3 regions of the Photobacterium minamisatsumaniensis genome follow, and region 3 is predicted to be linked to each of the others. Evidence: predicted binding sites of a transcription regulator. Region 3 holds the regulator's gene; each other region holds the start of a gene.

Region 1 (10,350 bases), on a different contig from region 3:
AATCCCAGGGCTCAGCTTACGCTCAGGACCTGGGAGCTTCAACACTAATTACCGACTATAATACCGATAATTGGCCGTAATAGTCTATTCTGCTGACGATACTGCCTTTTTATCAACCGATACCATTCTTCGTGAGCGTTCACCAACGCGCTGTTCTAGCGCACGCGAACGGAAAGTACTGACTGGCTCAATGGCTGCCACTTGCATACTTGCTTTCCCTTGATTCAAGCCCGCAAGGTAAGCTTGGCAGACCTTACTGTCGCTTTCATGTAGACAGCTGTCATAGTCAGAAGGCACAGCAGCAACAGATGCTGATGTTAGCGTTGCGATAATAATCAAAAGTCCTTTCATAATTACCCCTCGTTTTTTGGCAACGAACGACTCAGCAAGGCATAACCAAGCAACGCCGAAATCGTCGACCCCAGTAAAATACCCAAGCGAGAATATGTACTGAAGTCTTCAGGTGCGCCGACAAAGGCCAGCGACGAAATGAAGATCGACATCGTAAAGCCGATACCACATAACACTGATACTGCAAAAATCTGTTTAAGCCCAATCCCTTCAGGCATTTTTGCCATCCCCGTTTTAATCGCGAGGTAGCTGAATGTAAAAATACCCAGTGGCTTACCAATTAATAGCCCAAGCGCGATGCCTAAAGGCAGCATGGAGGTTAAACCCGACAGTGAAACGCCTTGTAGCGAGATACCGGCATTTGCAAACGCAAACAACGGTAGGATCAAGAATGCAACATAAGGGTGCAATACATGCTCTAGGTGTTTCAACGGTGAATACGTATCAGAGCGCCCGTCCTCGCCAGATAATGGGATCGCAAACCCAAGTACTACACCTGCAAGTGTTGCATGCACACCGGATTGCAACACGCTGAACCACAACACGGCACCAACAATGACGTACCAAGATAATTTAGTGACGTTCTTTGCGTTCATCACAAACAAAGCGGTTGTTGAAGCAAAAGCGACAGCCAATGCCAGCGTAGACAGGTCACTACTATAAAACAGTGCAATAATCACGATAACGCCAAGGTCATCAATAATGGCCAACGCAAGTAAGAATACTTTCAGGCTCACAGGAACACGCTTACCTAGTAGCGCCATTACGCCGAGTGCAAAAGCGATATCTGTTGCGGCTGGAATTGCCCACCCTTGTAACGCTTGTGGATCTGTATAGTTGAACGCAACGTAAACAAGTGCAGGGGCAAGCATACCGCCGACAGCGGCAATTGCTGGAAATATTGCTTTCTCTTTAGTATTAAGCGCACCTTCAATTAACTCACGCTTAACTTCCAAACCAATCAAAAGGAAAAACACTGCCATTAGGCCGTCGTTAATCCAGTGGGCTACTGATAGCCCTGCAATATAAGTATGTAGAGTCCCGTTATAAATTTCTTGTAACGGGGAGTTTGCTATTATCATCGCAACAATCGCTGCAATGATTAAGATAATCCCGCCAGCAGACTCTAACTTTAGAAATTTACGAATCGCATCGGTCATTGACCGGAACTCCTTTAAATGAAACAAATTTTACAAATAAAATGTAAATTTAGTTTAGCCGTCACAGCACGAAATTGTTAAATCGTTTGTTCAGAAGTTACACCTCGGAAAAGCCGAGTGTTACATATGTATACAAAGCAATATCCGCACTGTCTCTATTTAAAGCCAAACTTATCACTAGTAACTGTCATAAATGCAGTAATAACCAATATAGAATCGAAAAAAAACAAATAAAACAAAAAAAATGCCTTCTTCGTACAATTAGCACACCACAACAAATACACCTTAAAAATTATAGACTTAAAATCCAAGTTCAATATTCTTTACAGTAATTAATTTCTGTTCGGCTCACAAAAGAAGCACAAATTAACTTTATGACAGGCGGTGTCATATTTCTGAAATATTCGATCTCTACCATCGCCCACAGATTTCAAAAAAATGAAACCAAAACGACATATTCCTGTCATGGAGAAATGATTATGACTACCCAAGCCACTACTGCTGAACAGCCATTGAGCAGCTCTATGCGTTGGGTCCGCTGGGCTAACCTTGTATTCATGCTGTATCTACTATTAGTTGCAGTTTCACTGGTCAGCGGCGGCTTTAAATGGTCTGTTGGCGAACAAGCAAAAACATTGTTTGAATTTGCCTCTCACCCAGTTGCAGGATTAATGATCGGCCTTGTCGCCACATCACTAATCCAGTCATCAAGCACAGTAACATCTATCATCGTTGGTTTAGTTGCTGGTGGTTTGCCTGTTGAAACAGCTATCCCTATGGTAATGGGTGCCAATATTGGTACAACGTTAACCAATACGTTAGTTAGTTTAGGCCACGCTCGCTGTAAAGAAGAGTTCCGCCGTGCATTTGCTAGTGCCACCATTCATGACTTTTTCAATCTGCTTGCCGTCATCATATTCTTACCTATCGAGATGATGTTTGGCCTGCTGGATAAAATTTCAACATGGTTAGTCTCGCCAATGATGAGCGCGGGTGACATGAGTATGGACGGCTTAAACTTTATGAAAGTGCTGACTCAGCCAGCCGTTTCTGCGATTAAAGGTCCATTGGCATCATTTGGCCAAACAGGCGGTCTAATCATGATTGCCATTGGTATTGCCATCATCTTCATGGCTATTACCGTGATGGGTAAACTCATGCGTAGCTTAATGGTAGGCCGCGCTCGAGACATCCTAAAAAGCGCTATTGGTCGAGGTCCACTCCACGGTATCGCATCAGGTACAGTGGTTACTATCTTGGTTCAGTCTTCATCAACAACGACTAGCTTGATGGTGCCGTTAGTTGGTACTGGCGTCTTAAAAGTACGTGATGTATACCCATTCACTCTGGGTGCTAATATCGGTACTTGTATCACAGCATTGCTCGCAGCAACGGCAGTAACAGGTGAGTACGCTGTCTTTGCATTGCAAATTGCTTTAGTACACTTGGTATTTAACGTCTTAGCTACCCTGCTTATCTTCGGTATTCCATTCCTACGAGAATTACCATTGAAAGGCGCTTTCTTTATCGGTGAGCTTGGGACAAAAAATAAAGCGGCTGTTGCAGGCTACCTTGGTTTAGTCTTTGTTGCCATTCCAAGCGCGATTCTAGCCCTGACTGCATAACCCATTAATTAAAAACGAAAAAAGCCCCGCATTGCGGGGCTTTTTTTTATTTCAGAATCAACCAAACAAAGGCGCACTCACAAATAAAAACAAAAGTCAAATATGTCAACTTGCACCGATGGTTACCTTTTGAAATAAACTTACACAGAAAAAGGGTATTTTATAGGCTCATGATGATGGTAGCCGACAACCTCAAAATCATCCATTGTGACCCAAGTCTCTAAGTCTTCGAGTGATTTGATCTCTGGGTTAATCTTCAGCTGCGGTAACGCAAGTGGTTCACGCTGTAGTTGTACATCACGCATTAGCTCAAGCTGATCTTCATAGATGTGGGCATTAATGATCTTGTGGTAAGCCTGACCTGGCTTTTTACCCGTGATTTGAGCGATTAACGCCAGTAGGGTATAAACTTGAATTTGATTAAAGTTAAGCCCAAGCGGCACATCACAAGAGCGCTGGTAGCTGGTTAAATACAAAGTATCACCAAGCAGTGAGAAGGTATGTGTATGCATGCAAGGGCGCAAGCAGCCCATATCAAACTCACCTGGGTTATAAAACGTCAGAATTTCACCGCGATCATCAACCCCTTTCGTGAGATTATCAACAATCTTACGGAGCTGATCAATCGTAGTGCCATCAGGCTTCTGCCAGCTGCGGCCTTGCACACCATAAACACGCCCCATGTCATCTTCACCCTTACGGTGAGGGTTGTTTAGCCAAGCTTGGTTGTCGTTGGCATTCATATCCCAGGTTTTGGTACCCAGCTGACGAAAGTCTGCTGCATTATCATACCCACGGATATAACCCAGCAATTCAGCAATCGCCGATTTCCAGAAGCTTTTCCGGGTCGTGATCAGCGGAAACTGATTATTAGCGACATCGTAGTTCAAATCGGCATTTACCACGGTCAGGCAACGCTTGCCTGTACGCTGGTTTTCAATCCATACCCCTTCGTCAACGATGCGCTGACACAGCTCTAAATATTGTTTCATCTTTCCGCTGGCCTTAATTTAACCGATAAAAATTGGTGATGATTCTACACGAAAAAGGGCAGTCCCAATAGAGACTGCCCTTTACAAGAAAACTTAACTTATCGAGCTACACGCCTAAGCCGCTTTTCCTTTCGGCTGATACTTATACGCCCAAATCATCATCAAAATACCACCAAAGACCATTGGTAATGATAAGATCTGCCCCATGCTGATCCAACCAGCAAATAAGCCAAGATGGGCATCCGGCTCCCTGAAGTACTCAGCAATAAAGCGGAAACTACCATAGCCGAATAGGAACAATCCTGATGCTGCCCCCGCTGGACGTGGCTTGCGAATAAAAATATTCAGAATAATCAGCAGTAAAAAGCCTTCAAAGAAAAACTGATAAAGTTGGGACGGATGACGAGGCAGCGGCCCTCCGGTAGGAAATACCATTGCCCAAGGCACATCTGAAACTCGTCCCCAAAGCTCGCCATTAATAAAGTTACCTAAACGCCCAACCGCTAAACCAAAAGGCACAAGAGGCGCGACAAAGTCTGCGACATTAAAGAAGGTACGGTTATGCTTTCGCGCATACCAGAACATCGCGGTAATAACACCTAGTAACCCACCATGGAATGACATTCCTCCCGTCCACACTTGAAATAAGTACAGCGGGTTAGAGACAAACAGATCAAAATTATAGAAGAGGACATAGCCGACTCGCCCACCAAGCACAACCCCTAAAAAGCCAGCAAACAATAAATCGCTTACCTGATCGCGAGTCCAACCACTGCCAGGTTTATCTGCTCGTCGATTTGCCAACCACATAGCAAAAGCAAACCCTAATAGATACATCATGCCATACCAGCGTATAGCCAATGGACCAATTTCAATCAATATCGGATCGATATTTGGAAACGTTAAATAACCTTGACTCATGTAATCATCTCAATCGACAGCAAGCACAACGTGCTTACTTTTTACTTATCCCAAAAACATCTTAATGCTGATAAACAGTAAAAAGACGGCAAATATCTTTTTTAATACTAATGTAGGCAGTTTACTGACCAATGCCGCGCCAAAGCGCGTGGTATACATTGAGGTAAGAGCAATACCTATCAATGCCGGCAAATAAACATAACCAAGACTCAATGTGGGCAATGCTTCATCCCCCACTCCTGCAATAATAAACCCACTCATGCCTGCAACAGCAATTAATGCACCTGAAAATGACGCACACCCGATTGATCTTCGCATTTCAACACCATGCCAACTCAAATAGGGGACAGTAAGTGAACCACCGCCAATACCAGCAAGGCTAGAAACAACCCCGATAACCGCACCTGAACTAAACATGCCCGTACGGCCCGGTAACGGATTTCGACCACTAAATCGCATTGAAGCTAACATTTGGCATGCCAACAACAATACTATTATGGCAAAAATCCTTGGTAATAGTTCCGCAGGCACTAGCTCTGCAACCACACTTCCGCCAAAACCACCAAGGATCACCCCTGGCGCTAAGCTTTTCACAATACCAAAATCAATATTACCCAACTTATAATGATTACGAGCTGATGCACCTGATGTTAAAACAATACTGGCTAACGATGTCGCTAACGCAATATGCATAACCAATGATGGTTCAATACCGGCTTTTGGCAATAACCAAACTAAAGCGGGCACAACAAGCAAACCGCCGCCAATTCCCAGCAAACCCGCTAACGTTCCAACTAAACAACCAAGCACTAAACACAGGCTAAATAACCACAACTCTGACTCAAAGCTTATAAGTACGGGGGGAAGCCACGCTATATTTTCGAACATTACTACTACTTACCTGCGCGGATAAAGCCGCCTAAACCATGCCCATCAACAAAGGCAATCGTATTATCACGAACCTCATCGGCATACGTCGCTGTCAACGCATATTGAGCTAGTTGCTCCATATCTTCTAACGAGATATGCCGGAGAATATACTTAATTTTTGCGACATTACGAGTATTCATACTGAGTGAACGATACCCCATTCCTATCAGTAGTAACGCCCCTATCGGATCACCCGCTAACTCACCACAGACACTGACAGGTAGCTGTAACTGCCGACTGGCATCTATAACGTGCTTCAATGCATGTAATACCGCAGGATGCAATGCATCATAAACACCCGCGACACGTGAGTTGTTCCGATCGACCGCCAATAAATACTGAGTTAAATCATTGCTTCCCACGGAAATAAAGTCGACTTTCCCCTTAAGAACAGGCAATTGGTAAAGGATTGATGGCACTTCTATCATAATACCAATACGCGGCCGCGTGAGCACTTCGCCACGTTGTTGGGCTACTTTCGCAACCTCTATATACGCTCGCTCTATCAAAGCAATCGATTCATCGAGTTCTGCAATGCCCGAAATCATGGGCAACAAAATATCCATATTACTAAGACCAATGCTCGCCCTGAGCATCGCTCTCACTTGGATCATGAATATTTCAGGGTGATCTAACGTAAAACGGATCCCACGCCAACCAAGGAAAGGGTTATCTTCCTCTATCGCCAAATAAGGTAATGGTTTATCACCGCCAATATCCAAGGTTCGCATAACCACAGGCTTATCACGGTAAGTTGATAAAATAGAATGATATTGTTGGGTTTGTTCTTCTTCAGAAGGGAAGCTACGTTGCAGTAAGAAAGGCACTTCAGTTCGGTATAGCCCAACGCCATCGACGCCTTTATTCACCGCAATACTGGTGTCGGCACTCAGACCGGCATTTAAATGGATCTGAATACGATGATTATCACGTGTCGAAGCGGGTTGATCGAGCCCATCTTCGACCACTTTTGCAAGCTCATTTTCTTCTTTCAGCAGCCGCGTATATTCTGCTAATACATGCCGGTTGGGATTGACAAGAAAATCACCTCGATAACCGTCAACAATCACTTGGCAGTTATGGATTTTCTCAGGAACAAAATCAACCCCCATAATTGCCGGGATCCCTAATGCCCGCGATAAAATAGCGGCATGAGAGTTCGCTGCACCTTCTTGTGAGACAACAGCAGCAAGTTTGCCTTTAGGGATACTTGCGAGCATGGCGGCAGTTAATTCTCGTGTGAGCAATACAACGGGCTCTTCCCATTGATGCTCAGCAACATTTTCATTATGAAGGAAATATAATAAGCGTTGACCTAATTCACGAATATCATGCGCGCGCTCTTTTAGGTAATTGTCTTTCATTTGAGCAAAGCGCGTCGAGTAGTTTTCCACCACCTGCCGAATTGCCCATTCTGCTAAATCGCCACCAGACACTTTGGCAAATAAATCTTTTCGCAGCATCGGATCGTTGAGCAAATGACTGAATAAGTCGAAAATAGCCAAGGTTTCTTTGTGTAACTCACTATCAAACCGCTTTCTCAATCGGCGGAATTCAGCGCTGGCTAATTCAATCGCAATACTCAATCGCTCTTGTTCAGACTCGCGGTCAAGGCAAGATGCAGGGTAAACCAACTCCAGCCTTGGCTGGTTATCGTCCCACCAAGCCCGAGCAACAGCAACCCCCGTTGAAGCCGCAGAGCCAACTAAATGCAAGCCGTTGTGCTGATCAAGCCACATACCTTGTGCTTTCGCATGCGCCAACAAAACAGCAAGCTGCGCCGCCAACGTAACCATGAAAGACTCTTCACTTTCATCAAATTCACGTTGCTGGCGCTGCTGAATAACCAATACACCCAAAACTTGGCGTTGGTGAATAATAGGCGTACCGAAGAACGAGCAGAAAGATTCCTCCCCCGTCCCCGGAAGATGCTTGAAGTGGGGGTGGTGGCGGGCATCGGCAACGTTTATGGGTTCAGCACGCTCTCCGACTAATCCAACTAACCCTTCACCAAACGCAAGTCCAACATGGCGATGAGGTTTTTTCAGCCCTTGTGTCGCCATCAAGGTATACTGCTGACGTTTATGATCAGCAATATAAATGGAACAGCACTCTGTTTTCATTGCTCGACAAGTACTAATAACCAACTGATCCAATGCTTCGATCAAATTAGGGGCACTTGCTACTTTTTCGACAATTTCTCTCAGTTGCGTCAGCATATCTCGCCTTGTCCCACTTTATGCTGGGGTATCCCATTTTATGGCTAGGTTACCCTCGCTTACCCCGGCGCTTTTTACGTTCTTTAAACGGCATTGCCATAGCAGCAAACTCTTTTAGTGCGCGACGGTAGACATCACGCTTAAAAGACACAACCTGCCTAACCGGATACCAATAACTGACCCACCGCCAGCCATCAAATTCCGGCGTACTGCCGCGTTGCATATTAACCTTTGACTCATCACATTCTAAACTCAGCAAAAACCACTTTTGTTTTTGTCCGATACAAACAGGCTTAGAGTCCCAGCGAACCAATCGCTTGGGTAATTTATAGCGAAGCCAATGACGACTTGACGCCAAAATTCGTACATCTTTCTTGGTTAGCCCCACTTCCTCGTAGAGCTCCCGGTACATGGCTTGCTCCGGGGTTTCCCCTTCATCAATGCCACCTTGCGGAAACTGCCAGGAATGTTGTCCATATCGTCGAGCCCAGAATACTTCGCCATGGCTATTACAGATCACAATACCCACATTTGGGCGGTATCCATCGCCATCAATCACTGGACGACCTCAAGTATAAATCTTTATTAATAGTGATTTTTTCACAGACCACCCTATGGGTAAACAAACATTCTAATTTATCAGCGCTTTTTCCTACCCAAGCCTCATATTCTGGATAACTCCCCTACACAGTTTGTTTTATAAACAGTCAAATGAGACCTAGGGCACATTTATACACGTTTTCTGTGGATAGATTTGTGAAGAAGCCTTAAACACCCTGAAAAAACAATCATAACGAAATAAAAAAAACATAGGTGCAAAAATCAAAACAGCTTCAATTAAGAATTTAAAACAATCACTTAAAAAAATATCATCACTTAAAATAGCCATGAACATTGTGATTAATAAAAGCCAAAATACCGATCGGTTAAAGATCAACCAATCCTGACTTTACCCACAACAAACAATCAACACCGATGAAAAACACACCACAACAGTGCTCAATAAGCCAGCTAATACCTGTATAAATAGTCAGTAATGATAAAATGAAATAAATTTGCCACTCATCCTGTGGATATCTTTATAAAAGATCATATTTTCATCACTACGTCATACCACTTTCACTCGTTCGCTTGTATGTACCCCAAGCAAAACACACAAACAATAACCATTAAATCAATAACTTACACCTCACCTTTATGCATATAAAACCACGTTTTAACAGCAGATCGAAAATGATCGTCTATTTTTTCATCAATATGTTATTTTCTACTTAATTCCAGATTCGGCTTTTGTTTTGGCTATGGTAGGATCCCTCCCCCGTTATCGATGGTATCGAATATGCGCTCAACCCCCACAACAGAACATGAGTTACTCACAAGGGCTCAGGCACTTGCAGGCTTAACGCTTGGCGAACTCGCCCATGACGCCGGTATCGTTCCTCCCCCCGATCTAAAGCGCGATAAAGGGTGGGTAGGACAGTTGCTGGAATGGCATTTGGGCGCGACAGCAGGCAGCAAACCCGTGCCTGACTTTGTTGAACTCGGTATCGAGCTAAAGACGATTCCAATCGGTTACAATGGTCGCCCCCTTGAGACGACATTTGTCTGTGTCGCGCCACTCATTGGCCTACAGGGGCTTAGTTGGGAAAATAGCCATATTCGCCATAAGTTAGCTAGAGTTTTGTGGGTACCAGTAGAAGGAGAGCGTGATATTCCCCTGGCTGATCGCCATGTCGGCTCGCCGTTACTTTGGAGTCCATCGCTCGAAGAAGAGCTTCAGCTTAAACAGGACTGGGAAGAGTTAATGGATATGATCGTACTTGGCCGAGTTGAACAAATCACGGCACGCCATGGTGAAGTACTGCAACTCAGACCCAAAGCAGCAAATAGCAAAGCGTTAACCGAAGCGTATGGTGCGAATGGGCAACCAATCAAGATCTTACCACGAGGTTTTTACCTCAAAACACACTTTACGGCAGGGTTACTGGAACGCTACTTTATTATCTAACCCTATAGAGAAATGGTCATATCCTCGCGACACTTAGAGACTAGCCCGTCAGGTGAAAATTCATCATAGGGATCGGTTACCCGTAAAATAACGGAACGAAAACCAAGCGGACGTAAAAAGTTTTTGGCTTGCTCAATCGACTGA
Region 2 (10,350 bases), on a different contig from region 3:
CGTATCCTGAGCATTGTAATGGCACAACCGATAAACTGGCGACTGCACTGGATATGCCGCGTGAAAAAATGAGCATGAGCTACCAGTCTATTTTTGGACGAGAAGAGTGGCTGACGCCTTATACTGAAGGCACTATTGAAGCGCTGGCCAAAAAAGGGGTCCAGCGTTTAGATGTGATGTGCCCAGCCTTTTCGGTTGATTGCTTAGAAACACTGGAAGAAATTGCTGAAGGGTGTAAAGAGACGTTTATCAAAGCGGGGGGAAAAGAATTTAACCTTATCCCATGTTTGAATGACAACCCTGCACATATCAAATTAATGGCGAATCTTGTGCAACAGCATAGCCAAGGCTGGGCATAGATTACGATTAAGCCATGGTGAAAAAGAAATAACCTAAGTGTTCAATTAAGTAGACACGTGTAGCCAGAACTTGCCTTTATGGCATAAAAGCTCTCATTTTCTATGAGAGCTTTTTCTTTTATGTTCTATATTCTGTGATAGAATTCGCAAAAATTTCTCAACAGACAGCTCATTGACATGAAATTTCCAGGCCAACGTAAATCTAAGCATTACTTTCCTGTACATGCGCGGGATCCCCTTCTTAGTCAAGCGAAACAAGAAAAGCGACTAACACGCACACATGCTGTAGGTATTGATCAGACTTTGGTTGATATCGAAGCGTGTGTTGAAGATGAATTCCTGGAACGCTATGAGCTGAGCAAGGGCCACTCGTTGGTTATTACTGACGAACAGGCTGAAGCCTTGTATAAAGAGCTGAAAGATAAAAATTTGATCAGCCATGAGTTTGCTGGTGGTACCATCGGTAATACATTACACAACTATTCGGTACTGGCTGATGATAAATCAGTATTGCTAGGTGTAATGAGTAAAGATATCGAGATCGGCAGCTACGCATATCGCTACCTGTGTAATACGTCTAGCCGCATGGACATGAACTATTTACAGCCAGTCGATGGGCCGATAGGGCGTTGTTTTGCTTTGATTTCAAAAGACGGCGAACGTACTTTTGCAATCAACGAAGGTAAAATGAACCAACTCCACCCTGATAGCATTCCTGAGTCAGTCTTTGAAAATGCTTCTGCATTGGTACTTACGGCGTATTTGGTTCGTTGTAAAGAGGGCGATCCAATGCCTGAAGCAACTATGCGCGCGATTGAATATGCGAAAAAGCATGATGTGCCAGTAGTATTGACGCTTGGTACCAAATTTGTGATCCAAGACGATCCGCAGTGGTGGCGTGATTTCTTACGTGAGCACGTCACTGTTGTGGCGATGAACGAAGATGAAGCCGAAGCACTAACGGGTGAGTCTGATCCTTTAATGGCTTCTGAAAAGACACTTGAATGGGTTGACCTTATTCTTTGTACGGCAGGCCCTGTTGGTTTGTATACTGCGGGTTATACCGAAGATGAAGCGAAGCGAGAAACAAGCTTACCGCTACTGCCGGGTGAAATTCCTGAATTCAACCGTTATGAATTTAGCCGTCCGATGCTAAAAGACGACTGTACTACCCCGATCAAAGTGTACTCGCATATTGCTCCTTATATGGGTGGTCCTGAGCGCATTAAAAATACCAATGGTGCGGGTGATGGGGCGCTATCAGCCTTACTGCATGACATGTCAGCTAACCGCTACCATAAAGAAAATGTACCTAAGTCGAGTAAGCATCAGTTTAGCTTCTTAACGTACTCTTCGTTCTCGCAGGTATGCCTATACTCTAACCGTGTAAGTTATGAAGTATTGGCTCAGCACTCACCTCGTTTATCTCGTGGGCTACCAGAGCGTGAAGATAGCTTGGAAGAAGCATACTGGGAACGTTAATCGTTTTAAGTGTTGCATATAAAAAAACCGCCATTCGGCGGTTTTTTTATGTCGCTATAAAATCGCTAGCGCGCTATTTTTTGTAAGCTTCATTGTGAATCGCCGCAACTGCTCGGCCTGATGGATCTGCACTGTTCTTGAAGCTTTCGTCCCACTCAATTGCTTTTGCACTTGAGCAAGCAATTGACGGGCCACCAGGAACACATTTAGCTGCATCTTCTAGCGGGAATAGCTCTTCAAAAATTTCACGGTAAACGTACGCTTCTTTGGTTGTTGGCGTATTGTACGGGAAGCGGAATTTAGCCGTTTCTAGTTGTTGATCAGAGACTTTCTCTTCTGCAACGTCACGGAGTGAGTCAATCCAGCTATAACCAACGCCATCTGAGAACTGCTCTTTTTGACGCCAAGCAACAGATTCTGGTAGGTAATGCTCAAAGCACTCACGAAGAATGTGTTTTTCCATTTTTCCGTTGCCGCACATTTTATCTTCTGGGTTAATGCGCATTGCTACTTCTAGGAAATCTTTATCTAGGAATGGTACACGGGCTTCAATGCCCCAAGCTGCCATAGACTTATTCGCTCTCGCACAGTCAAACATGTTAAGGGCAAGCAGCTTACGTACGGTTTCTTCGTGGAACTCTCTTGCATTAGGTGCCTTGTGGAAGTACAAGTAGCCACCGAAGACTTCATCTGCCCCTTCACCTGACAATACCATTTTGATGCCCATGGCGCGGATTTTACGCGACATTAGGTACATTGGTGTTGATGCTCGAATGGTTGTCACATCATAGGTTTCAATGTGGTAAATCACATCACGAATTGCATCTAAGCCTTCCTGAACCGTATAAGTAAGCTCATGGTGAACGGTACCAATGCTGTCCGCTACAATCTTAGCAGCTTTGAGATCAGGAGCACCTTCAAGGCCAACAGCAAAAGAGTGAAGCGTTGGCCACCAAGCTTGAGACTGTTCATCATCTTCAATTCGTTTTGCGGCAAACTTTTTGGTGATCGCGGAAATTACCGAAGAATCTAAACCGCCAGATAATAGTACGCCATAAGGAACGTCGGTCATTAATTGACGCTTAACAGCACTTTCCAATGCATCAGTTAATGCCACTTTATCTGTTGGTGCATCTGCAACGGCATCAAACTCCATCCAGTCACGCTTGTAATAGCGTACAGGTTCACCTTTCTTACTCCATAGGTAATGACCTGGAGGGAATTCGCTGATGCTCTTACAAACGGGTACCAATGATTTCATTTCGGATGCCACATAGTAGTTACCATGCTCATCATAGCCGTGATAAAGCGGGATAATACCGATATGGTCACGACCGATCAGGTAAGCATCTTCTTGCTCATCATAAAGAATGAAGCCAAAGATACCGTTAAGGTAGTCGAGCAGCTCTGGGCCTTTTTCTTTATAAAGTGCCAAGATAATTTCACAGTCAGATTCGGTTTGGAACGGGTAGTCTGCTGCAAGTTCTGCACGTAATTCTTTATGGTTGTAAATTTCACCGTTTACGGCAAGGGCATGTGTTTTGTCTTGGTTATACAGTGGTTGCTCACCGCTGTTTAAATCGACAATAGCCAGACGCTCATGAACTAAAATGGCTTTGTCCGATGAGTAAATTCCTGACCAGTCTGGTCCACGGTGACGCATTTTTTTAGACATTTCTAATGCGGTTTGACGTAATGCTGATGCATCACCTTTAATGTCTAAGATACCGAATACTGAACACATACTTCTTACCCCAAATTAAAACATTGTTGCTATCCATAAATCTTGGGAGACAGTTTTAGCTATGATGTTGAATGTTACGTAACTCAAGCTATGAAACTGTTATCCCTTCGTTAATGTTAAAATTGCGTATTCAACAATTAAAAGCAACAACTAATTTCAGATCAATACACAAAAAGGCCATGTGCTGAATATGATTTAATTAAATCCCATTTTAGTGAATATTTTCTAATACGCGATGATATTTTGAGCTCAAAAAAAAATGGCAGCCGAAGCTGCCATTAGAAAGGAAAGGGGTGATATTTATTTTTGATCTATCTGAGGCGATAAATGGTCACAAACATGACGCGCAAAACCGCTACCAGCTTCGTTGTAAATATTGAACGCGGCATCAATGCCAAGTGCTTGTAACTGCTCTTCGTCGTCGCTGTATTTTGCGATAGCGGCGATTTGACCTTGATAGTTACGTTCTTTTATTTGTTCTAAAGCAAAGGTGTTCGCATGGCTATGCGGCATTGCGAGTAAAATAAGTTTCGTATTACGTTTGGATATTACCCTCGCCCAAAAGTCGGAGTCTGTGGCATCGCCATGAATGACATTTCGGCCTTTCTCTTGGTGGTACTCGACAGAGTCCTCTCTGGCTTCAACCCCGATAACCTGCTCACCGTAGCGGCTAACAAGTTCATCATAAGCGCCGCTGCCAATGCGCCCCATACCTAGGATCATGATTTGTTTATCGCCAAGGTCAATAAGCTGATCACTTGAGTTCAGTTGCTCTGGTTCAAATTCTTTCAGCCATTTAGAGGCATCTTTATAGAGTTTGTGCCCCATGCTGTTGAGTGGAGCGGCAATCAAGAAAGAGAGTGATACCGCAATGGCAATGGCAACCAAAAAGCTTCCCGGTAGCATGTCCATGCTGTAAGCAAGCCCACCGACAATTAGGCCGAATTCACTGTAGTTAAATAAGGTGAAAGTGCCGAGTAGCGAAGTACGTACGCGATATTTAAACAGATTGAATATAACGTAGTACAAAATGCCTTTGATAGGTAATAGCACGAGCAGTAGGAGTGCCATCAGGAAGCCATCTATGGTTGGTTCTTCTGACAGCCCTATATTGAGGAAGAAACAGACGAGTAGTAATTCTTTGAAATTGAATAACGACTTCGAGAGTTCTGATGATTTAGGGTGAGCAGCAAGCATCATACCCATGATCAGTGCGCCAAGATCGGCTTTCAGACCGACGGCTTCAAAAAGTCCTGCGCCAGCAACAAGGGCAAGAAATACCCCGTATAAGACCAACATCTCACCATGGCCCGCTCGGTCTAAAATCTTAAACAATGAAGGGCGTAACAGCGGTAGGGCAAATAACGCAAGTGCAGTAATTTCAGGTACTTTCCCAGTTGAAACGGTTAGGAAGAGAACCGCAAAGATATCTTGCATAACCAAGATACCGATAGCTAACGTACCGTAGGTCGCATTGAGCTCACCTTTTTCTTGCAATGCTTTGATGGCAAAAACGGTACTGGAAAATGAGAGCGCAAACCCCATGAGTGCAAGTTGCATGATGTCTAACTCTGCCATCATACCTATCCCTAATTGCTTTAGAACTAATAAGCAAAGGGTGAAAAGGCCAGTGGTGAGTATGTTGTGCAGCGTTGCCCCGCCCCAAATTTCTTTGGAAAGCAGTGTTTTAACATCGAGCTTAAGGCCGATGGTAAAGAGTAATAACGTTACGCCGAGATCGGCAAGACTACTGAGTATATTTGTGGATTCATAACCCGCAGTATTCAGTGCAAAGCCGGCAACAAGAAAGCCAACAAGCGGGGGGAGTTTGCACCTCAACGCAATGTAGCCTGCGAGAAAGGCGGCAATAATAAAGATGAGTTCCATGGTTAGACTGACAATCCTTTTTACTTGTCCCTGTTTAAAGTGCTAGGGCGTTTTGAGCATGGCCTATGGCACTAAGGGGCTAAATTTGGAAGTAATAGTAATAATTATTTGTGAAATATAACACAAAGGGCGTATTCCTGTCTGGAACACGCCCTTTGGTATTGTTACAAATTAGCCACTTAACGGTGGCTAAGGTAATCGGTATTTTAGTCTTCCAGTAAACGTTGCAGCAGTACACCGTTGAGCATTGCACGTTTGATCATCGAGAAAGCACCAATCGTCGGTTGGGTGTAAAGTTCAGACGTTACGATCGGTAGATCTTTATTAAACGTCGACAGCGATTGTGTTTCGACACAGCGACGGATTGCCGGGAAAATGACATCTTTCGCTTGAGTAATATTACCTGCAACCACGATTTTTTGTGGGTTAAACAGGTTTATGGTCATTGCGAGCGCTTTACCTAACTGGTTTCCCACTTTAATCAACGCTTGGGTTGCCAGCTCATCACCTTTATTCGCCGCTTCACAAATTGCTGGCATTGTAACGTCTTCTAGCTCGCGTAGGGTACTTGGGTAGCCTTGATCGAGTAGGTTCTGGACATGCTTAACAATCGCAGGATCGGCCGCAACGGTTTCAAGGCAGCCAAAATTACCGCATTGGCACTTGTCCCCAAGAGGATCTATTTGAATATGGCCAATTTCGCCCACATTACGGTTAAAGCCCAGAAAGACTTGGCCATTTACAATAATTCCAGCGCCAGTACCGTGATGGACACTGACTAAGATGGAGTCTTTACAATCTTTGCTTGAGCCAAAGTAATGCTCTGCCAAGGCTAAGCCACGGATATCATTACCGACAAAACAAGCAACACCATACTTTTCACTAATGATATCGGCTAGTGGAAGGTTTTCGACATCGATATGCGGCATATACTCAACAACACCGCTCTCTGGGTCAATCAGTCCTGGAAGCGTGATACCAAATGCGACAAGTTCACGCATGGTATTTTGATTATCAGCCATGAATTGACGAATATGCTCAAATAAGCCGTCGGTCAATTCTTGCTGGTTACCATAATGGAATGGATGTGCCGCGCCCGCTACGTGTTTACCGCTTAAATCGTAGAGGGTTAATTCAATATAATTACGCCCTAGGCGTATTGCAATTGAATGAAAAGGGGCTGATTCTGTCGTCAGCGATATCGCACGCCGACCTCCAGTAGAAGCCTGCTGCGCGACCTCTTTGATCAGGCCGCGCTCAAGCAATTGGCGGGTGATTTTAGTAACACTTGCAGGCGCGAGTTGACTAACGTCAGCCACCTGAATGCGTGAAATAGGGCCTTGCAAGTCAATTAGTCTGTAAACAGCTGCACTATTCAGCTGTTTTACCAGATCTACATTACCAATTTGTCCGCCTGTCATAGTTAGTTCTGCTCGTATTCACCGTTAACTACAGTCGCCCGAACATTATAATCACGATCAAAAATAGCAAGGTTTGCAACCATACCTTTTTTGATGGCACCCAACTTCTTGTCAACGCTAATCGCGCGAGCAGGATACAGAGTGGCCATTCTAATCGCTTCGTCCAAGGCGATACCTGCATGTTCGACACTATTTTGAATTGCTTCAATCATTGTTAGTGCTGAACCACCGAGTGTGCCATTTTCATCAACACACTTCCCATCACGATAATATACTTTCTTACCGACAAAAATAAAGTGATCCATGTCAGCTCCTGCAGGTGCAGTTGCATCCGTAACTAAAACAAGTTTCTCACCTTTCATACGGTGGGCCATGCGAATATTGGCATAATCGACATGGAAACCGTCGGCAATAATGCCTGTATAGACGTCTGGCGTATCGTAAATCGCACCAACCATTCCCGGTTCACGACCAGCAATAGGGGTCATAGCATTGAAAAGGTGAGTGGCAAAGCTAATACCAGATGCAAAGCCTTTTCGTGCTTCAACATAAGTTGCGTTGGTATGTCCTGCCGATACAACAACACCGGCATCGACCAGTTTTTCGATATGTTCGTGCGAGTTTAGCTCGGGTGCGAGCGTCACTTTAGTGACAACATCAGCATTAGCACAGATTGTATCGATCATCGCGTCGTCAGAGCGGCGGATATGGTCAACAGAGTGAATACCTTTTTTCATGACATTAAGGTAAGGACCTTCAAGGTGCAGACCTAATGAATGATTCTGGTATTGGCTTTGATACTCACGTTCGGCAGCAATGACTGCTTTCATGTCTTCGTCAGACGATGTAATCAGTGTCGGTAAGAAGCTTGTACAACCTGATTTCAGGTTGGCACGGTGCATGGTATGGATGGTATCTGCGTTAATTTCATCATTAAGCATGACACCACCACAGCCATTTAGCTGTAGATCGATAAAGCCTGCTGTTAGATTTGCACCATTAAGATCACGGGTTTCAATATCAGCGGGTAATTCTGCAATTGGGCAGACAGCGTGAATGTTCACGCCGTCAATAATGACGGCGTGGTTATTCAGCACATCGCTACCGGTATAAATGCGGCAATTGGTTAGCGCGTACATGAACAAATCCTTTTATTACAGGTTATTGATGTTGTTAGCTTCTAGCTCTTGGAAGTACTTAACAGTCTTCACTTTCAGCTCTTGTGTTGAAGGCTCATCACAAACAATCAATGATTTAGGGTGAAGTTGAAGTGCTGAAACTGTCCATAGGTGGTTTACAGAACCTTCAACAGCAGCCTCTAGTGCAAGGGCTTTGTTATGGCCTGTAACAAGAACCATGATTTCAGCAGAATCTAATAGAGTACCCACACCAATTGTTAGTGCGTACTTTGGTACTTGGTTCATGTCACCATCGAAGAAACGTGAATTAGCGATACGAGTATCTTCTGTTAACGTTTTGATACGAGTGCGCGATGCTAGAGAAGATGCTGGCTCGTTAAATGCGATATGGCCATCGTTACCAACGCCACCCATGAACAGGTTAATACGGCCATAAGACTTAATTTTATCTTCGTAACGCTGGCATTCAGCGTCATGGTCATCAGTATTACCGTTAAGTAAGTTGATGTTTTCTTCTTGGATATCAACGTGCTTGAAGAAATTGTTGAACATGAAGCTGTGGTATGATTCTGGGTGATCCGATGGGATACCGATATATTCATCCATGTTAAACGTTACGACATGCTTGAAACTTACTTCTCCAGCCTCATAAAGCTCAATAAGGCGTTTGTAAGTTGCGAGGGGGGTGCCACCTGTTGGCAGGCCTAGCACGAAAGGACGTTCCGCTGTTGGCTCAAATTTGTTAATACGATCAGCAATATAGCGTGCTGACCACAAACCTACTTCTTTCGCTTTATTCAGTGGGATTAGTCTCACGGTGACACCTCATTCCAAGTTTAAATATCGATAAAATCTTAGCGTGTTCACGCCTTTGTTTTGGATAATAAAATAAGTTTTATGATCGAGCTAGCAAAATCGCCTTATTATTGGTTATACAGGTGACAAAGATCACAAATGATGACGTTTTAATTTGCGGGGCGAAATTAATTTCTTAAACTGCAGGTAACTTAATCGGATAACCAAAATAAGTTATCAGTTTTACATCTAAGACAACCATAGGGGGAACTAAGGGTGAATATTCTTGGATATTTTCAAAAAGTAGGTAAAGCATTGATGGTGCCAGTCGCCACTCTGCCAGCCGCAGCAATTTTAATGGGTATTGGTTACTGGATTGATCCAAACGGTTGGGGTGCAAACAGTGCACTTGCAGCTTTTTTGATTAAAGCTGGTGCCGCAATTATTGATAATATGTCTGTACTGTTTGCAATTGGTGTTGCTTACGGTATGTCTAAAGATAAAGATGGTGCAGCAGCACTTGCTGGTTTTGTTGGCTTCTTAGTTGTTACCACATTACTTTCTCCTGGATCAGTTGCACAAATCCAAGGTATCGACCCAAGCGCAGTACCTGCTGCATTTGGTAAAATCAGCAACCAGTTTGTTGGTATCCTTGTGGGTATTGTTTCAGCTGAAATCTATAACCGTTTCTCAACAGTTGAACTGCACAAAGCATTGGCGTTCTTCTCTGGTAAGCGTCTAGTACCTATCCTAACGTCTTTTGCTGGTATTTTGATTGCCTTCATCCTTATGTACATCTGGCCTGCTGTATACGGCGGTCTAGTAAACTTCGGTGAAAGTATTCAAGGTATGGGTGAAGTAGGTGCTGGTCTTTATGCATTCTTTAACCGTCTACTAATCCCTGTTGGTCTTCACCACGCTCTAAACTCAGTATTCTGGTTTGACGTAGCAGGTATTAACGATATCCCTAACTTCCTTGGTGGCGCGAAATCAATCGCTGAAGGTACTGCAACTGTCGGTGTTACAGGTATGTACCAAGCTGGTTTCTTCCCAATCATGATGTTTGGTTTACCAGGTGCTGCTCTTGCGATGTACCACACGGCTAAAGCGAAGAATAAAGAAAAAGTTGCATCAATCATGATTGCTGCTGGTTTCGCATCATTCTTCACCGGTGTTACAGAGCCGCTAGAATTTGCATTCATGTTCCTAGCACCTGGCCTATACGTTGTTCACGCAGTGCTAGCGGGTATCTCTGTATACATCGCAGCATCAATGCAGTGGATTGCAGGCTTCGGTTTCTCAGCAGGTCTTGTAGATATGGTTCTATCTACACGTAACCCACTAGCTGTTAACTGGTATATGCTAATCGTTCAGGGCTTCGTATTCTTCGCGCTTTACTACTTCATCTTCCGTGCTGTAATCGTTAAGTTCAACCTGAAAACACCAGGCCGTGAAGACGATGATGTAGAAGAAGGTGCAGTTCAAGGTTCTAAAGAAACTGGCGAGCTAGCTCAGCAATATGT
Region 3 (10,350 bases):
TTAGCGCAAGTGAACCCGATATTGTGTTGGATCACTTTAGCCTGCTGGCAGAAACCGTTAAACTAGGAAGCTAGTACGGTTAGCTTTGCGTTAACAATCAATTTAATTTCAATCAGCGGCTTAATTGCCGCTGTTTCTTTGAGTGACATAGGAAATTCTCATCATGACTAAACCCATTGTATTGAGCGGCGTCCAGCCTTCTGGCGAATTAAGTATTGGTAACTATTTGGGTGCGCTGCGTCAGTGGGAACAGATGCAGGATGACTATGATTGTCAGTACTGTGTAGTCGACCTTCACGCGATCACCGTACGCCAAGATGCCAAAGCCCTGCATGAAGCAACGCTTGATGCATTGGCGATTTGTTTGGCCGTGGGCGTAGACCCGAAGAAAAGTACGCTGTTTGTGCAGTCTCATGTACCTGAGCACGCACAGCTAGGCTGGTTGCTTAATTGCTACACCCAGATGGGTGAGCTAAGCCGCATGACCCAGTTTAAAGACAAATCTCAACGCCATGCAAATGATGTGAATGTTGGCTTGTTTGGTTACCCAGTACTAATGGCTGCCGATATCCTGTTGTACGGTGCGCATCAAGTACCTGTGGGTAGCGATCAGAAGCAACACTTAGAATTAGCGCGTGATATTGCCACTCGCTTTAATAATATTTACAGCCCTGAAAGCCCAATCTTCACGGTTCCAGAACCTTATATCCCGACCGTCAATGCGCGCGTTATGAGCTTGCAGGATGCGACGAAGAAAATGTCGAAATCGGATGATAACCGTAAGAATGTGATCACATTGCTGGAAGATCCTAAGTCTATCCTTAAGAAGATCAATAAGGCGCAAACCGATGCCGAGACACCACCACGCATTGTGCACGATATTGAAAATAAAGCGGGTATCTCGAATTTGATGGGTTTGTACTCGGCTGCATCAGGTAAGACGTTTGAAGAAATTGAAGCGCAATACCAAGGTGTTGAAATGTACGGGCCATTCAAGAAAGATGTCGGTGAGTCGATTGTTACGATGCTTGAGCCTATCCAATCAGAGTACAAACGAATTCGTGAAGATCGTGCCTACATGGATGCCGTTATGAAAGCCGGTGCCGAGAAAGCATCAGAGCGTGCTGCAGTAACGTTGAAAAAAGCGTTTGAAGCGGTTGGGTTTGTAGCTCGCCCATAAGCGCAACACGTCGTGTAACGAAAAGAAGCCGGCTATTAGCCGGTTTTTTTTCGCTATAACTTGCCTTTCTCCCGTCCTGTAGCAAAATAGGACGCTGAATTTTCAGGGAGCTGATGTACCCATGCTGTTGATGATCGATAATTACGACTCGTTTACCTATAACCTTTACCAGTACTTTAGTGAATTGGGTATCGAGGTGAAGGTCGTCCGCAATGATGAAATCGATATCGCTGGCATTGAAGCATTAGCCCCATCTCACCTCGTGATCTCTCCTGGTCCATGTACCCCGAATGAAGCGGGGATCTCGCTAGAGGCTATTCGCCACTTTGCAGGTAAATTGCCGATTTTAGGGGTTTGCCTCGGGCATCAGTCTATTGCTCAGGTGTTTGGTGGGGATGTTATACGTGCCCGTCAGGTCATGCATGGGAAGACCTCACCCATCGTGCATACTGATAACGGTGTCTTTACTGGGCTAAATAACCCATTGACCGTCACCCGTTACCATTCTTTGGTTGTTAAGGCCGAGACCCTGCCTTCATGCTTTGAAGTGACAGCGTGGACGGAAATAGATGGTGAGCGTGATGAAATTATGGGTATTCGCCATAAAACATTGTCGATTGAAGGTGTACAATTCCACCCTGAAAGTATTCTGACTGAGCAAGGTCACCAGCTATTGGCTAACTTTCTTCGCCGTAGCCAATAGGTTCAACTGTCTAGCAGCATTTTATGCTGCTTTTTGTCTTAATCATCTGATCTTGGTTGGCTGATAGCGCTAGCTGTTTACTGCTTCTGGATCTTTTTACCGCCTTTTCTGTATATTCCTCCGCGATCCTAGTCACCTTTTTTAACATTTTTGTATCTTTTCTTGTTTTTGCAATTAAGGAAATATTATGCAGCTTTTTTACCATGCTGGCTTTTATTTCCTAGTAGGAAAAACACTTTCCTGTATTTGGGGGTTAATAAAATTGCCAATGACACGCATAAATATGTTTTAAACCGATGGTTAACCTAATGCGAATAAGCAATAAAAAATATTATGCTATTGGAATTGGTTAATAAAATGTAAATACTATGCTTAAGGCAATAAACCTAGAAGGAAACGACAATGGCAAAGGAAAACACCGTAGAACGCCAGCTTTTTGATGAGGTCATGGTGCCTTGTTATTCACCGATGCAAGTTATCCCTGTTAAGGGAGATGGTGCCCGAGTATGGGACCAAGAAGGGCGAGAGTATGTCGACTTTGCCGGTGGGATTGCGGTGAGTTGCTTAGGCCACTGTCATCCTGTGATGGTTGATGCCCTCAAAGAGCAAGCTGAGAAGTTATGGCATGTCAGTAATGTACTGACCAATGAACCTGCATTACGGCTTGCTAAATTACTGACCGAGCATTGTTTTGCCGATAAAGTTTTCTTTGCTAACTCTGGTGCAGAAGCGAATGAAGCTGCGCTGAAATTGGCTCGTCGCTATGCTGTTGACCAATTTGGTCCAGAAAAGTCAGAGATCATTGCGTTTCAACAAGGCTTCCACGGCCGGACTTTCTTTACCGTCACGGTTGGTGGACAAGCCGCATATTCCGATGGTTTTGGTCCCAAACCGGGTGATGTGACCCACCTGGAATACAATGATTTATCGACCCTGGCCGAGCACATGTCAGAACGTACTTGTGCCGTCATGATGGAGCCTCTTCAAGGAGAAGGTGGCATCATTTCACCAACCAGTGAGTTTATCCAAGGTGTCCGTGAGTTGTGTGATAAGCACAACGCGCTGTTGATTTTTGATGAAGTACAAACGGGCAATGGCCGAACGGGTGACTTCTACGCTTACCAAGGGCTAGGTGTTACACCAGATATTCTGAGTACCGCAAAGTCATTAGGGGGTGGTTTCCCAATTGCTGCCATGTTGACAACCTCTGAATTGGCAAAGCATTTGAAAGTTGGCACCCATGGCTCGACCTATGGCGGTAACCCACTCGCGTGTGCTGTCGCTGAAGCAGTTGTGAATGAAGTGACTAAACCTGAGGTTTTATCGGGTGTTAAGCAGCGTGAACAATGGTTCCGTGAGGCATTAGCCGCCATTAACAGTAAATACCCTATTTTTGACGAAGTTCGTGGTAAGGGGCTGCTGTTAGGCGCAGCCTTGAATGATGAATGGCAGGGGCGCGCCCGTGACATTCTGGTTGCCGCTGGTGAAGAAGGGGTGATGGTGTTGGTCGCGGGTACCAATGTGGTTCGTTTCACGCCATCGCTCGTGATCAGTAAGGCGGATATCGATGAAGGTATGGCACGTCTTGAACGCGCGATTGCCAAAATTTACCACTAAGTATCCACTCAAATCATGCAGCAGTTGGCAGGAGCCTGACTGCTGCTTCTGACCGAGGTCAGAATCAGACATTTAGGGTTGCAGTGCTTTGCTGCAACCTGCATCAGGAGGGAATTCGATGCTGGTTATACGTCCTATTAAGGCTGCCGACCTACCGGCGCTTATGCAGTGTGCCGAAGAGTCCGGGCATGGCTTTACTTCTTTGCCGGTTAATGAAGAGATATTAACGAATCGGATCAAGCATTCGGAAGAAAGCTTTGCCAAGGCAGTGAGCCGAGCTGGCTCTGAGGGGTATCTGATGGTTGCAGAAGATACCAAGACTGGAGAAATTGCAGGGACGACGGCGATAGAGGCGGCAATTGGCCTTGATAACCCTTTCTATACTTACCATCTCAGCACGGTGGTGCATTCTTCTCGACGTTTGAACGTTCATAATGCGGTAAAAGTACTGACATTTGGTAATGACTACACTGGAGTGAGTGAGCTCTGTACGCTCTTTCTGCGGCCTGAATGGCGAGAGGGAGCCAATGGCCGCCTATTGTCTAAATGTCGTTTCCTGATGATGGCAGAGCACCCTCAGCGGTTTGATAATACTGTGATTGCCGAAATGCGTGGCGTCTCCGATGACGATGGCAACTCACCGTTTTGGGAATGGTTAAAAGAACACTTCTTTTCTATCGACTTTACCCTTGCGGATTACTTAACGGGTATCGGTAAAAAAGGCTTTATTGCGGATTTAATGCCTAAGCTTCCTATCTACGTTAACTTACTGAGCCCAGAAGCCCAGGCTGTTATCGGTGAAGTACACGAAAAAACACGTCCGGCGTTACGCTTACTTGAGAAAGAAGGGTTTACCTGTCGTGGTTATGTCGACATTTTTGATGCGGGACCGACAGTTGAGTGTGACATCAGAAACATTGAATCGGTTCGTCATTCAAAATCGTGTTACGTGGAAGTGGGCCTGCCTGCGAAAAGTCAGGATTGTATTGTGAGTAATACATCTTTCAGTCAGTTTCGTGCAGTGACCGGTAAAGTTGGTATTAAGGGCGACACCGCCGTTATCTCTGCTGAAATGGCACAAGCCCTTCAAGTACAACATGGCGATCAAGTTCGCCTGATCACCCAATAAGGAATTCGACAATGACTCAATGGATCGCAGGTGAATGGCTGGCTGGAGAGGGGGCGGTTATGCAATCGTTCAATCCTTTTACCGAAGAGGTCATTTGGCAGGGAAAGGCGGCAACAGGCGGACAAGTCGCGTCGGCGGTGAGTAGTGCTCGTGCTGCGTTGGCAAAATGGCGTCATTGTGATTTTGCCAAGCGACAAGCTATTGTGGAGCGCTTTGCTGAATTGGTAAAAGATAACAGTGAGATGATTGCCAAGGTTATTGCCGAAGAAACCGGTAAGCCATTATGGGAAACGCGTACCGAAGCAGGCGCGATGGTGGGAAAAATTGCCATATCACTGCGGGCTTATCATGAACGTACTGGCGAAAGACAAAAAGACGTGGCGGGCAGCCAGGCAATTTTACGTCACCGTCCCTTAGGTGTCATGGCGGTATTTGGGCCGTATAACTTCCCGGGCCACCTTCCAAATGGGCATATCGTGCCTGCGTTATTGGCCGGTAATACTATCGTGTTTAAACCATCAGACCTTACGCCGAAAGTTGCAGAAGAAACCATGAAGCTTTGGCAACAGGCTGGGTTGCCTGATGGGGTGATAAATTTGGTCCAAGGTGCGCGTGAAACGGGTGAGGCATTAGCGGGTGACAGCGGTATCGATGGCCTACTCTTTACGGGTAGCGCGAATACCGGGCAGATCCTGCACCGCCAGTTTGCTGGTCAGCCAGAGAAGATGCTCGCACTTGAAATGGGGGGCAATAATCCGATGGTTATTTCTCAGCATTATGGCGAGCTTGATGCCACTGTCTACACTATTATTCAGTCAGCGTTTATTAGCGCGGGTCAGCGTTGTACTTGTGCTCGTCGCCTGTATTTACCCAAAGGCGAGAAAGGGGATCGTGTACTTACTCGCTTAGTTGAGCTTGCATCGGCTATTCGCGTGGGTGGTCAGTTTGATGAGCCAGCCCCTTTTATGGGATCGCAAGTCTCTAATGCCGCTGCAGATAACATTCTCCAAGCCCAGTCTCAGCTTATTGGTCTTGGCGGTGAAGCATTATTGGTCGCTACCCGCGGGCAAGGAGCAATCGTTACTCCTGGGATCATTGAGGTGAGTACTATCGCAGAATTACCGGATGAGGAATATTTTGGCCCCTTGTTGCAGGTTGTGCGTTATGACGGTTTAACACAAGCCGTTGAGAAGGCAAATAATACCCGTTATGGCTTATCTGCAGGGCTGATCTCAACCGATGACGATGAATGGCAGTATTTTATCGATCATATTCGGGCAGGCATTGTGAATCGCAACCGTCAATTGACGGGTGCCAGTGGGGATGCCCCTTTTGGTGGGCCGGGTGCTTCTGGCAACTTGCGGCCAAGTGCTTATTATGCCGCTGACTACTGTGCGTACCCAATGGCATCAATGGAAGGTGATCAACCTGAATTGCCAGCACAGTTGTCACCAGGGATCCGTATGTAGAGCATGTTTCAGGTATTCCGTTTTATCGACCAGCTAAGAGGATGTGATATTCATGGAAAGGGTTGTGCAATTATTTGATGGCTTATGGCAAGACTATACTCAGCGTTTATGCCCCTCTGCTGCACAGGTGCATGATTTACTCACTGAAGATGAGCCGTTGCTGAATGACCACATTGCGTTACGGACGTTCAATTTACCTAAAGTGGGCCTAGATAGGCTAGCGGCGCCGTTTATTGCATTGGGTTATAAACCTTGTGGTAAGTATCACTTTGAAGCGAAGAAGCTTTATGCTGAGCACTTTGAACATCCAAATCCAGATGCACCGAAAGTCTTTATCAGTGAATTGCTAGTAGGGCAGTTTAGCTCGTTGCTACAGCAAACCGTTCGAGAGCTTGTCGATCAAGTACCTGAAGCGGCGATGCGTGATCCAGCCTTCTTGTATGGTGGGCGGCGTTGGGACCTCGACTATGCCACTTATGAGTTGCTGGTAGCAGAAAGTGAATACGCAGGGTGGTTAGCCGCGCACGGTTTTGGTGCCAACCATTTTACGGTCAATATTAATCAGCTCGAGCAATTTACCGAGGTCGAAGAGGTTAATCATTTACTGCGCCATAACGGCTTTTCGATTAATGAATCTGGGGGCGATGTGAAAGGTAGCCCAGAGGTAATGCTAGAGCAATCAGCGACGATTGCCGATACTGTTGATGTTGGCTTTACCGATGGTGTGTTTAGTATCGCGGGGGGATTTTACGAATTTGCTAAGCGCTATGCTACACCAGACGGTGAGTTATATCGTGGCTTTGTTGAAGCGTCAGCGGATAAAATTTTTGAAAGCACCCACGCGAAGAAAGGCTAAATTCTCTGGCGTGAAAAGAGATTAACCCCATAGCCCACTGTTATGAAATACGGTGGGTTTATCGTGTGCGATAAGAGTCAAACGTGTTTGGGGTAGACTAATGGCACTGGCTATCAAGTGGTGTGATCCCAAATTCATGCTTAGCAAGTTGCCCTTTATGGTATGGCGAAGTCGTTTGTTGTTCAAAATAGTGCCGACGCCCGCTAAAGCCTGTCATTTCAACTGTTGGGGGAAGGGGGGCAATAACGCTCGTATTGCTTGCAGGAAAGCCATTTGCTGAAAAACGTTCGAGATCCATATCAATTTTATCCATGTGAATGACGTATTATCACTTACGCCAGATATGCACAATGTAGCACTTGATGGTGAGGATACAAGAAAGAAAAAGTGAGCAATACGGCAAAAATACCATTTTGGTATGAATTCCCGGATCAAAAAAGCCGCCTGAGGCGGCTTTTTATTATCAATGATGGCACGCGAAATTAACGTGTACCGTATACCACGATAGTTTTACCGTGAGCAGAGATTAGGTTCTGCTCTTCCAGCATTTTCAAAATACGACCAACAGTTTCACGAGAACAACCCACGATCTGGCCAATTTCTTGGCGAGTGATCTTGATTTGCATACCGTCAGGGTGCGTCATCGCATCTGGCTGTTTCGCAAGGTTTAGAAGTGTCTGAGCGATACGGCCAGTCACATCTAGGAAAGCAAGATCACCTACTTTCTGGCTTGTAACCTGAAGACGGTTTGCCATTTGAGCAGACAGACGCATCAGAATATCAGGGTTAACTTGAATAAGCTGGCGGAATTTCTTGAAAGAAATCTCTGCTACTTCACAAGGGGTTTTTGCTCGAACCCAAGCGGTACGCTCTTGGCCTTCTTCGAACAAGCCTAACTCACCGATGAAGTCACCCTGGTTTAGGTAAGACAAGATCATTTCCTTGCCTTCTTCATCCTTGATTAGGACAGCCACAGAACCTTTAACAATGTAGTAGAGCGTTTCAGCTTTTTCACCCGCATGAATCAAAGTACTCTTTGACGGGTATTTATGAATGTGGCAATGCGAAAGAAACCACTCTAGAGTTGGATCTGTTTGAGGTTTACCTGGAACCATATTACTAACTTCCTCTGTGTTTGTTGCCCAACAACGACGTCCATCAAAAAAGGGCTGGGCCTATACTTGGTGTTCGTCGCTTAGGATATTCAGTCAACAGCTGGGCTGCAAGCTCACGTGAATAATTAGTTCAAAGTTTATCTTTTTTCAGCATGCATTTCTTGATATTGATCTATCGAGAATGGTCATTTAGTAGTCATAAGTGTGCACATGATCACACAGTTGCTATATTGTCACTAATTACCCTATAAGTAGTAAGGAAAAACAAATGCAATCACGAGTGAAATGGGTCGAGAATATGACCTTCTTAGGTCAGTCAAATTCTGGCCATAGTGTGGTTATGGATGGCAATGGCGGAGAAAAAGCGCCAAGCCCAATGGAAATGGTATTGATGGCGGCTGGGGGATGTAGCTCGGTTGATGTGGTTGATGGATTGAAATCAGCAGGGCAGAAGATTACGGGTTGTGAAGCGCAAATTTCATCTGAGCGCCGTGAGCAAGCCCCCCGTATTTTTACCTCAGCAAACCTACATTTCGTGGTTACAGGTCATGAACTCGATGAAGCGCTAGTGGCGAAAATTGTTGCTGATTCGCTAGAGAAGTATTGCTCGGTGTGCTTGATGCTTGGTGAAGGTGTTGAAATGACGCACTCTTATGAAGTGAACTGCGCTTAATTCGACACGGCCGCGAGAGACCCAAGCCCCTGAAAGGGGCTTGAATTGTATTATTTAACCAATCTTTCCTGTTTCGATCAGTTTTTGGATCAACGGGCGCATGATTAGCTCCATGGCAAAGCTCATTTTGCCACCCGGAACCACCAATGTATTGTGGCGTGACATGAATGATCCTTGGATCATTGATAACAAATAAGGGAAGTCGACATTTTTGATCCCACGAAAACGGATCACAACAAAACTCTCATCTAGGCTTGGAATGGCTTTGGCGCTGAATGGGTTTGAAGTATCAACGGTTGGTACGCGCTGAAAGTTAATATGGGTACGAGAAAACTGAGGCGTAATATAATTGAGATAGTCATCCATCGATCGCACAATTGATTCCATCACGGCTTCGCGTGAATGACCGCGATCACGGGTATCCCGTACAATCTTTTGAATCCACTCTAAGTTGACGATTGGTACCATGCCGATCAATAAATCAACGTGCTGAGCGACATTGGTTTCACCATCAACAGCACCGCCATGAAGTCCTTCATAGAACAATACGTCGGTGTTTTCTGGTAACTCCTGCCATGGTGTGAATGAACCGGGCATTTGGTTATAAGGTACGGCTTCATCAAAGGTATGCAGGTAGCGCCGAAATTGGCCGCTTCCATCATCACCATATTGGCGAAAAAAGGTTTCTAGCTGGGGAAAATCGTTAGCCTGAGGGCCGAAGTAACTAATATGTCGACCTTGATCTTTGGCTTTTCGAATTTCGACATCCATTTCTGGGCGAGTAAAACGGTGAAAGCTATCACCTTCCAGCCAGGCAGCATTAATGCCCATCATATTGAACATTTTACGAAATGCTTCTGAGGTGGTGGATGTACCTGCCCCTGAAGACCCTGTTACTGCAATTATTGGATGTTTTGCAGACATGACAAACCCTGTCGTTAACATTAACGGAAAGAGTTATTAACAGGGTAGTGAGGTAAGGTCAAGTCGGGAGGCCAAAAATGATACGTGAGTGCAGTCGCCAAAATTGTATAAATTAGCGCAGTAGGGGGCTTATTCCCCCATATGGCGGCGTAATTTGATATCGACAGATTCATGCAACTCAGAAAAGACGATAACGGCTTCACCCTTATCAAGTTGCTGGCGGACCCGCTGTACTTTCTGCTCCATACTGAGCTCTTGTTCACCGTAGTCTGTTCCCTCTCGTAACACAAAATGTTCGATTAAGTTGACTAGGGTGTCGGGGTCAATATCACGCCAAGGAATGATCATAATGGGCTGCTCTTTACTCAAAGGATGAAAAGCCAATTATATTGTTATTATTGTTATTTGTAGAGCGGTATGAATTGACCAAACCATTCTGGCACGGTGTGTTCAAGCCAGAAATCAGGCTTATGCCAAGAGCCAGAGACAAAACCCACGTGACCGCCATGGTGACACAAGTCATATTCGATGTGTGCAGGTAAGGGGTGGGAAGGAATAACATCTGCAGTCATGAAAGGGTCGTCTTTGGCGTGAATGACCCGAAGCGGGATGGTTACGGTAGCCAATTTGGTTAAGCCACTACACCGTTGGTAATAATCGTTAGCATCGTCAAAGCCGTGTAGG

What was found. The regulator CRP, encoded in region 3, controls carbon source genes, mostly activating them, when cyclic AMP is high. The targets are predictions, from matches to a motif close to TGTGANNNNNNTCACA.
Region 1: rppH (RNA pyrophosphohydrolase) is a predicted target of CRP. The motif match lies at 8,911-8,926, and genes of this name have one in related genera.
Region 2: nagE (N-acetylglucosamine-specific PTS transporter subunit IIBC) is a predicted target of CRP. The motif match lies at 8,970-8,985, and genes of this name have one in related genera.

What each region holds. Positions count from the first base shown of each region.
Region 1 is NZ_JAKJSI010000015.1:89,608-99,957, forward strand. It holds gene L4D78_RS07535 (hypothetical protein) at 85-351, opposite strand; gene nhaA (Na+/H+ antiporter NhaA) at 354-1,511, opposite strand; gene L4D78_RS07545 (Na/Pi symporter) at 1,991-3,136, shown strand; gene L4D78_RS07550 (thymidylate synthase) at 3,277-4,128, opposite strand; gene lgt (prolipoprotein diacylglyceryl transferase) at 4,243-5,049, opposite strand; gene L4D78_RS07560 (sulfite exporter TauE/SafE family protein) at 5,095-5,937, opposite strand; gene ptsP (phosphoenolpyruvate--protein phosphotransferase) at 5,943-8,198, opposite strand; gene rppH (RNA pyrophosphohydrolase) at 8,248-8,757, opposite strand; gene mutH (DNA mismatch repair endonuclease MutH) at 9,538-10,206, shown strand; gene L4D78_RS07580 (DUF6482 family protein) at 10,209-10,350, opposite strand, start outside.
Region 2 is NZ_JAKJSI010000027.1:67,141-77,490, forward strand. It holds gene hemH (ferrochelatase) at 1-359, shown strand, start outside; gene L4D78_RS15270 (inosine/guanosine kinase) at 537-1,841, shown strand; gene asnB (asparagine synthase B) at 1,915-3,585, opposite strand; gene L4D78_RS15280 (cation:proton antiporter domain-containing protein) at 3,886-5,472, opposite strand; gene nagC (DNA-binding transcriptional regulator NagC) at 5,679-6,893, opposite strand; gene nagA (N-acetylglucosamine-6-phosphate deacetylase) at 6,896-8,032, opposite strand; gene nagB (glucosamine-6-phosphate deaminase) at 8,048-8,848, opposite strand; gene nagE (N-acetylglucosamine-specific PTS transporter subunit IIBC) at 9,104-10,350, shown strand, end outside.
Region 3 is NZ_JAKJSI010000014.1:184,968-195,317, forward strand. It holds gene L4D78_RS06985 (phosphoglycolate phosphatase) at 1-74, shown strand, start outside; gene trpS (tryptophan--tRNA ligase) at 164-1,180, shown strand; gene L4D78_RS06995 (aminodeoxychorismate/anthranilate synthase component II) at 1,302-1,883, shown strand; gene L4D78_RS07000 (aspartate aminotransferase family protein) at 2,286-3,500, shown strand; gene astA (arginine N-succinyltransferase) at 3,619-4,629, shown strand; gene astD (succinylglutamate-semialdehyde dehydrogenase) at 4,641-6,098, shown strand; gene L4D78_RS07015 (DUF1338 domain-containing protein) at 6,151-6,954, shown strand; gene L4D78_RS07020 (hypothetical protein) at 7,052-7,267, opposite strand; gene crp (cAMP-activated global transcriptional regulator CRP) at 7,437-8,069, opposite strand; gene L4D78_RS07030 (OsmC family protein) at 8,338-8,742, shown strand; gene L4D78_RS07035 (phosphoribulokinase) at 8,797-9,666, opposite strand; gene L4D78_RS07040 (YheU family protein) at 9,796-10,014, opposite strand; gene L4D78_RS07045 (hydrolase) at 10,068-10,350, opposite strand, start outside.